Regions from separate parts of the Streptomyces flaveolus genome, predicted to be linked through region 1. Evidence: riboswitches for the same ligand, from Rfam matches in the RefSeq annotation. Region 1 holds a riboswitch; the other holds the start of a gene.

Region 1 (4,261 bases):
CTCCAGCGTCGCCACACGACGGTCGAAGGGCCCCGTCCGGTCTGCGGACGGGGCCCTTCGCCGTGCCCGGGGGCTGGATAGGGTGGGACCACACTCCCTTTCCACGATGCACACGATCAGGAGCGGCTCATGAGCGCTGTGACCCCCGCTGGAGGCGACATCGCGGCGGGCCGCTCCTGGCCCGCCCTGCTGAACGGACTGCTGGACGGCCGTGACCTGTCCGTCGACGACACCGCCTGGGCGATGGACCTGATCATGCGCGGTGAGGCGACCGACGTGCAGATCGCCGGGTTCGCGACGGCGCTGCGGGCCAAGGGCGAGACCGTCGACGAGATCTCCGGCTGTGTGCGGTCGATGTACGAGCACGCGCACGTCATCGAGGTGCCCGGTGAGACCGTCGACATCGTCGGCACCGGCGGCGACGGCGCCAAGACCGTCAACATCTCCACCATGTCGGCCATCGTCATCGCCGGCACCGGCGCGAAGGTCGTCAAGCACGGCAGCCGTGCCGCCTCCTCGGCGTCCGGCGCGTCCGACGTGCTGGAGAAGCTCGGGGTCAATCTGGAGCTGACCCCGAAGCGGGTGGCCCAGGTCGCCGAGGAGGCCGGGATCACCTTCTGCTTCGCCGTGAAGTTCCACCCCGCGCTGCGCCACGTGGCGACCGCGCGCGGCCAGCTGGGCGTGCGGACCGTGTTCAACTTCCTCGGACCGCTGACCAATCCGGCGAAGGTGAAGGCCCAGGCGGTCGGTGTCGCCGACCCCCGGATGGCCCCGATCATCGCCGGGGTGTTCGCCGAACGCGGCAACTCCTCGCTGGTGTTCCGCGGCGACGACGGCCTGGACGAGCTGACCACGACCTCCACCTCCCGGGTCTGGGTCGTGCGGGACGGCACGGTGACCGAGGAGGCCTTCGACCCCCGGGACGTCGGCCTCGAACTGGTGCCGGTCGAGGCGCTGCGCGGCGCCGACGCCTCCTACAACGCCGACGTCGCCCGCCGTCTGCTGGCCGGCGAGCCGGGTCCCGTCCGGGACGCGGTGCTGCTGAACTCGGCGGCGGCCCTGGTGGCCCTGAAGCCCGGCGAGGGACCGCTGACCGAGCGGATCCGGGCCGGCATGGAGCAGGCCGCCGCGTCCATCGACTCCGGCGCGGCCAGGCGGACCCTGGAGCGCTGGGTGGCCGCCAGCAACGCGTAGGTCCCGGCCCGGGGACAGTGACGTCCGTCCCGCGATCCGGACTCGGGTTGCGGGGCGGCGATCACTTCACGTACGTTCCTTTCCAGGTCATGAGTGACAGTCATGAGGCCCCGGCCGACTGTCCGGCAACCCTCCGTCCGTGGCGGGGTGCCCCGGGTGAAGACCAGGTCGTGGACAGCAAGGTTCACGGCAAGCGCGGACCCCTCGCACACCAGGGGTCCTGGGTCGTCCGAGGGAGTCTCCCGTGAATCAGCGAATGCGATAGGGCCGCAGAGCCCCGCCTCCGCATCCCCTTTTCCTTTCCGTCCCACGCTCGAGCCGTGCGCGCTCGCGTGGCGATGTCCTCTGCCTTCACGGGAGTACCCCCATGTCCGTCTCCGCCGTCGCCGCCGACCAGTCCGTCTGTGCCCCGCTGCCCGTTCTGGGCCGGGATGTCACCGTGCCGCTCGTCACCGGCGGTGAGGTCACCTACGCCGCGCTCGACTACGCCGCCAGCGCGCCCGCGCTCCAGCGGGTCTGGGACGACGTCGCCGCCTACGCCCCGTACTACGGCAGCGTGCACCGCGGCGCCGGGTACCTCTCGCAGCTGTCGACCGACCTGTTCGAGAACGCCCGGAAGACCGTCGCCGAGTTCCTGGGCTGCCGGGAGGCCGACCAGGTGGTGTTCACCCGGTCCACCACCGACTCCCTGAACCTGCTCGCCGCCGCCCTCCCGGCCGGCTGCCGGGTCTTCGTCTTCGAGACCGAGCACCACGCCTCGCTGCTGCCCTGGCGGGACGCGGACGTGACCTACCTGGACGCCCCGCGCACCCCTGCCGAGGCCGTCGGGACCCTGGAGCGCGCCCTCGCCGCCCGCGAGCCGTACGGGCCCGCCCTGGTCTGCGTCACCGGCGCCTCCAACGTCACCGGCGAGCTGTGGCCGGTCCGTGAGCTGGCCGCCGCCGCGCACGCGCACGGTGCCCGGATCGTGCTGGACGCCGCCCAGCTCGCCCCGCACCACCCGCTCGACGTCCGTGACCTCGACGTCGACTGGGTCGCCTTCTCCGGGCACAAGCTGTACGCCCCCTTCGGCTCCGGCGTCCTCGCGGGCCGCGCCGACTGGCTGCGCGAGGCGGAGCCGTACCTCGCGGGCGGCGGTGCCAGCCGCAGCGTCAGCCGGCGCGCCGACGGCGGCGTGGACGTGCAGTGGCACGACAGCGCCGCCCGCCACGAGGCCGGGTCGCCCAACGTCATCGGCGCCTACGCCATCGCCTCGGCCTGCAAGGCGCTCACCGAGGCCGGGTTCGACACGCTGGTCGCCCGCGAGGAGTACCTGATCCGCAAGGTCCGCGAAGGGCTCGCCGCGGTGCCCGAGGTCCGGGTCCTGTCCCTCTTCGGTGACGACGCCCCCCGTGTCGGCGTCCTCTCCTTCGTCGTCGACGGCTGGAACAGTTCGCACTTCGCCGCCGCCCTCTCCGCGGAGTACGGCATCGGCGTGCGCGACGGCCTGTTCTGCGCCCACCCGCTGGTGCGTACCCTGCTCGGCAGCGACCCCGAGACGCAGGGCGAGTGCGGCGCCCCCGAGGCGGCACCGGGGGAGAAGTCCCTCAACGCCATCCGGGTCAGCTTCGGCGCGGGCACCCCGGACGAGCACGTCGAGCGGTTCGTGAACGCCGTCAAGGAGCTGGTGAGTGACGGCGCCCGCTGGAACTACCGCACCGAGGACGGGCGTTGCGTGCCGGACACCTCCGCCGCCGCTGCCTGAGTCCCCCGCCCCGGTGCCTGTGCCGGGGCCGTCGGGGCGGGCAGGACGCCGTGCCGGGCGCCCACACCCGGCACCTCCTGCGCGCCCTCCCCGAGGGCGCCGGCCACGGCGAGGACCGGACGGCCGGACAGCTCGGCCCGCCGGGCCACCTCGAGCGAAGAATTCTTCACGAAGAACTCAGTTGTCGAGCCCGATGGCGAACGCCGCCTCCAGGTCGTGCTGCGAGTACGTACGGAACGCCACGTGCGTGTCCGTGCCCTCCACGCCCGGGATCTTGCTGATCCGGCCGGGGATGACCTCCGCCAGGTCCTCGTGCTGATTGACCCGCACCATCGCGATCAGGTCGTAGGTGCCGGTGACGGAGAAGACCTCGCTGACGTTCTCCAGCGAGGCGATCTGCTCCGCGATCTCGGGGATCCGGTCCACGCTGGTCTTGATGAGGACGATCGCGCTGATCACGGCTGGTTCTCTCCCTCGGGGGCCGTCACTGGAACGTCCCCAACTCTAGTCCCACCGCCGAACCGCACCCAGGCGAAGACGAAGCCGAGCCCGAAGCCCACCAGATGCGCGAGGTAGGCCACCCCCGGCCCGTCACCGGCCCGCCCCGCCGCCATCCCCTGCAGGGACGCCCAGAACGGCAGCACCACCCAGGCCGGGAAGCGCAGCGGCAGGAAGAACAGGAAGGGCAGGAGGCTGGTCACGCGGGCGCGCGGGAACAGGAAGAGGAAGGCGCCGAGGATCGCGGAGATCGCCCCCGAGGCCCCGACCAGGGGCTCCTGGGAGTGGGCGTTGGCCGCCGCGTAGCCCAGCAGCGCCAGGTAGCCGCAGCCGAGGTAGAACAGCAGGAACTGCAGCCGCCCCATCCGCGCCTCGGTCATCGCGCCGAAGACGTAGAGGAAGAGCATGTTGCCGAGCAGATGGACCCAGCTGCCGTGGACGAACAGTGCCGTGGCGGGGGTGAGGGCGGCGCCGGGGGAGCCCTCGAACAGTTCTGCGGGGATCACCCCCCAGCGGCGGAACCAGGCGCGCTGCGCGGCCAGCAGCTCTTCCCCGGTCCCGTGGGCCGGATTGAGGCCCGACGCCGGACTGACCAGGAACAGCAGGCAGCACAGGATGATCAGCGCGTACGTCACCGGCGCCGTGCGGTTCCGCGGGGTGCGGGCCGTGCCGAGCGTCCTGACCTTTCCGAGGGCCGCCGTGCTCCAGTTGCGGATCATGAATACAGAGCATGACGCAATCGGGCACAACCGCCCATACCGCCTCGCCGCCGTGGACGCGCGGGCGGCGGGTACCCGCCAGGCCGTAGGGTTACGAGCCACACGC
Region 2 (4,261 bases), on a different contig from region 1:
CCACCAGGTTCATCCCGTCCCGGATGGGGTTGACCAGCGCCACGTCCGCCAGCCGGTACGCCGCCAGCGACCGCGCGAAGTCGTCCTTCACGTGCAGCACGACCGGCGTCCACCCGGCCGTCCCGAACTCCGCGTTGATCTCCTGCGCGACCCGCTGCACCTCGGCCGTGTACTCCCGGTACACGGCGAGGTCCTGCCGCGACGGGTAGGCGAAGGCGACGTGCACGACCCGCTCGCGCCACTCGGGCCGGTCGGCGAGCAGCCGCCGGTACGCGAGCATGCCCCGCACGATGTTCTTGGACAGCTCGGTCCGGTCCACCCGGACGATCGTCCGGCGCCCCTCGCCGATCTCGTCGCGCAGCGCCGCCATCCGTTCGTCGACGTCGGCCTCGTGCGACCGCTTCCGCAGGAAGTCCGCGTCGGCCCCCAGCCCGTGGACGCCGATCTCCGTGCCGCCGAGCCCGCCCACCAGCGCGTCGCAGCAGGCGGTGAACGCGTCGGCCCACCGCCGGGTGAGGAACCCGAGCCGGTCGGCGCCCAGCATCCCGCGCAGCACCTGCTCGGCGATGTCGTCCGGCAGCATCCGGAAGTAGTCGACCGGCGCCCACGGCGTGTGCGAGAAGTGACCGATCCGCAGGTCGGGCCGCAGCTCGCGCAGCATGCCCGGCACCAGTGTCAGGTGGTAGTCCTGCACGATCGCGACCGCCCCCTCGGCGGCCTCCTCGGCCAGCGCCTCGGCGAACGCCCGGTTGAACGCCTCGTAGGACGCCCATTGCCGCCGGAACTCCGCGTCGAAGACGGGCTCCAGGGGCGTCTGGTACAGCATGTGGTGCACGAACCACAGCACCGAGTTGGCGATCCCGTTGTACGCGTCCGCGTGCACGCCGGCCGGCACGTCCAGCATCCGTACGCCGTCCTCGCCCACTCCGCGCCGCACCGCCTCGCGGTCGCCGTCGCTCAGTGCGGAGCACACCCACAAGGCGTCCGCGTCCGGCCCGATGGCCGACAACCCGGAGACCAGTCCGCCACCGCCCCGTTTGGCATGCAGCGAACCGTCCTCCCGCACCTCGTACGAGACGGGCCCCCGATTGGAGGCGACCAGCACCTGAGCAGCACCGAAGCTTGAAGCCATACGCCTCAACCTAGCCCGGCCCCCAAATCCTCAAACGTGCCCGCGCGTCACCTCGGCAGCGATTCGGTCACGTGACGCTCAGGCCACCCGGCGGGACGCGTACTCCGCGATCTCCGTCATCGGGGGCCGTTCCTCGGTGTCGACGGCGTAGGTGCGCGGCTCGAAGCCGCCGGCGCCCCGCTCGAACTGGGTGAGGGCCGGCCGGAGCAGATGGCCGCGGGCCAGCCGGAGCTGGGCGGTGCGGTAGATCGCTGCGGACATGCGGCCCAGCGCCCGGCCGTCCTGGTGACGGTGCCGGCGGACGCCGACGTCCACCTGGGCGAGCGCGTCCAGGCCCACCAGGTGCAGCGAGTCGACGAGCATGCCCAGCTCCACCCCGTAGCCGACGGGGAAGGGGAGCTGTTCGAGGAGCGAGCGGCGGGCCGCGTACTCGCCGCCGAGCGGCTGGACGAAGCCCGCCAGCCGCGGCCAGTGCAGGTTGAGCAGCGGGCGGGCCATCAGCTCGGTGACCCGGCCGCCCTCGCCCGGGGCGGCGTCGAGCGGGCGGTCGTACATGGCCTTGACGAGGTGGACCTCCGGGTCGGTGAGCAGCGGGCCCACGATGCCGGAGACGAAGTCGGCGGAGAACTCGCGCAGGTCGGCGTCGACGAAGCAGACGATGTCCCCGCCGGTGACCAGCAGCGAGCGCCAGAGCACCTCGCCCTTGCCGGGCACGGCCGGGATGCGGGGGAGTATCTCGTCGCGAGGGACGACACGCGCCCCCGCCGCCGCGGCCACCGCCGCCGTGCGGTCGGTCGACCCGGAGTCGACGACCACGAGCTCGTCGACGAGCGGCACCCGCCGCATCAGCTCCCGGCGGATCACCGCGACGATGTCGCCGACGGTCGCCTCCTCGTCGAGCGCGGGCAGCACCACGCTGACCGACTGGCCCGTGGCGCGCTTGGCGGCCATGATCTGGGGAAGCGTGCGGTCTGCCACGGACCAGGAGCGTGTGCCAAGCCAGCGCTCGACTTCTTCCAGCACGGTCGGTGGGCTCCTTTGTGATCCATCTCGCGGTACGGACGACTATCTCAACCGTCCTGGCCTTCGGTTACAGTCTTGAACAACGCGGATGACCGGCGCATGCCGGGGTCGCCGTGTGAACCAGTGCAAAACAACCACATACCGCTCATCCAGAGGGGCAGAGGGATACGGCCCGATGAAGCCCCGGCAACCCTCCAGTCGGTTCTCGCAGATCACTGTCGATCGCAGCGCGAGGCTCCCGGCTAGGGAAGGTGCCAAATCCGTCTCACGGCGAGATGCGTCGTGAGGAAGATGAGGAGAAAGGGCCTCGCCTCACATGGCTGTGCAGACTGTCGCAAGCAGCACCGACACCACCGCTTCCCCCGCCTCCCCCGTGGACCTGGGCCCCGCCGCGGCGCTCTCCTGCCGCGAATGCGGTCACCGTGTGCCCCTCGGCCCGGTCTTCGCCTGCGAGGAGTGTTTCGGCCCGCTGGAGATCGCCTACGACTTCTCGGCCTACGACACCGAGGAACTGCGCAAGCGGATCGAAGCGGGCCCCGCGAACATCTGGCGCTACGCGCCCCTGCTGCCCGTCCCGGCCGACGTCGCGACCAAGCCGAACATCAACCCGGGCTGGACCAAGCTGGTCAAGGCCGAGAACCTGGCCCGCGAGCTCGGCGTCACCGGCGGTCTGTACGTCAAGGACGACTCCGGCAACCCGACGCACTCCTTCAAGGACCGCGTCGTCGCCCAGGCGCTGGAGGCCGCCCGCGCGTTCGGCTTCACCACCCTGTCCTGCTCCTCCACCGGCAATCTCGCCGGCGCCGTCGGCGCCGCCGCCGCCCGGGCCGGCTTCCGCTCCTGCGTGTTCATCCCGCACGACCTGGAGCAGGGCAAGGTCGTCATGGCCGCCGTCTACGGCGGTGAACTCGTCGGCATCGAGGGCAATTACGACGACGTGAACCGCTTCTGCTCCGAGCTGATCGGCGACCCGGCCGGCGAGGGCTGGGGCTTCGTCAACGTCAACCTGCGGCCGTACTACGCCGAGGGCTCCAAGACCCTCGCGTACGAGATCTGCGAACAGCTCGGCTGGCAGCTGCCCGACCAGCTCGTCGTCCCGATCGCGTCCGGCTCCCAGCTCACGAAGATCGACAAGGGTCTGCAGGAGCTGATCAAGCTCGGGCTGGTCGAGGACAAGCCCTACAAGATCTTCGGCGCGCAGGCCGAGGGCTGCTCGCCGGTGTCCACCGCCTACAAGGCCGGGCACGACGTCGTCCGCCCCCAGAAGCCGAACACCATCGCCAAGTCCCTCGCGATCGGCAACCCGGCCGACGGCCCCTACGTCCTCGACATCGCCCGCCGCACCGGCGGCGCGGTGGAGGACGTGAACGACGAGCAGGTCGTCGACGCGATCAAGCTGCTCGCCCGCACGGAGGGCATCTTCGCCGAGACCGCCGGCGGTGTGACGGTCGGCGTCACGAAGAAGCTGATCGAGAACGGCGTCCTGGACCCGTCCCTCACGACGGTCGTCCTCAACACGGGCGACGGCCTCAAGACCCTCGACGCGGTGGCCGGCACCGGCCTGACCGCGACGATCCGCCCCAACCTGGACTCCTTCCGAGAGGCTGGCCTCGCATGAGCGTGACCGTTCGCATCCCCACCATCCTGCGCACCTACACCGGCGGGAAGGCCGAGGTCGCCGCCGAGGGCGCGACCCTCTCCGAGGTCATCACGGACCTGGAGAAGAACCACACCGGCATCGCCGCCCGCGTCCTGGACGACCAGGGCAAGCTGCGCCGCTTCGTCAACGTCTACGTCAACGACGACGACGTCCGCTTCGAGCAGGGCCTGGAGACGGCGACGCCGGACGGTGCCGGCGTGTCCATCATCCCGGCGGTCGCCGGCGGCTGATCCGCCCGCCCGGTCGCCTCCGGTGACCGTGTTACGCAGAGTTCATGGAATTGCCCCCTCCGTCAGAGAAGCGGAGGGGGCAATTCCATGTGATTGAGCGCGGTAGAGTTGGGGAACGCGCTCCCGATCACCGAGACGGTGCTCCGGAATTCCCGCCGCAGGCCCGACAAGATGTAGCCAAAGTGTGGGCGTATTTCGCGGCTTTTGTTCGCTTTG

Evidence for each region. A riboswitch is a leader RNA that binds a small molecule or an ion and turns the genes downstream of it on or off. The one in region 1 is predicted to bind S-adenosylmethionine.
Region 2: it holds a riboswitch for S-adenosylmethionine, as region 1 does, so the genes downstream of both, thrC (threonine synthase) here and ACIRG6_RS01085 (aminotransferase class V-fold PLP-dependent enzyme) in region 1, are expected to answer to the same signal.

Annotation. Positions count from the first base shown of each region.
Region 1 is NZ_JBIWKU010000001.1:238,738-242,998, reverse strand. It holds gene trpD (anthranilate phosphoribosyltransferase) at 130-1,194, shown strand; SAM riboswitch class IV at 1,280-1,396, shown strand; gene ACIRG6_RS01085 (aminotransferase class V-fold PLP-dependent enzyme) at 1,562-2,938, shown strand; partial or broken gene ACIRG6_RS01080 (glycerate kinase) at 2,884-3,090, opposite strand; gene ACIRG6_RS01075 (Lrp/AsnC family transcriptional regulator) at 3,116-3,397, opposite strand; gene ACIRG6_RS01070 (rhomboid family intramembrane serine protease) at 3,394-4,155, opposite strand.
Region 2 is NZ_JBIWKU010000006.1:399,587-403,847, reverse strand. It holds gene ACIRG6_RS20875 (alpha,alpha-trehalose-phosphate synthase (UDP-forming)) at 1-1,132, opposite strand, end outside; gene ACIRG6_RS20870 (glucosyl-3-phosphoglycerate synthase) at 1,211-2,155, opposite strand; SAM riboswitch class I at 2,298-2,453, shown strand; gene thrC (threonine synthase) at 2,472-3,773, shown strand; gene ACIRG6_RS20860 (MoaD/ThiS family protein) at 3,770-4,045, shown strand.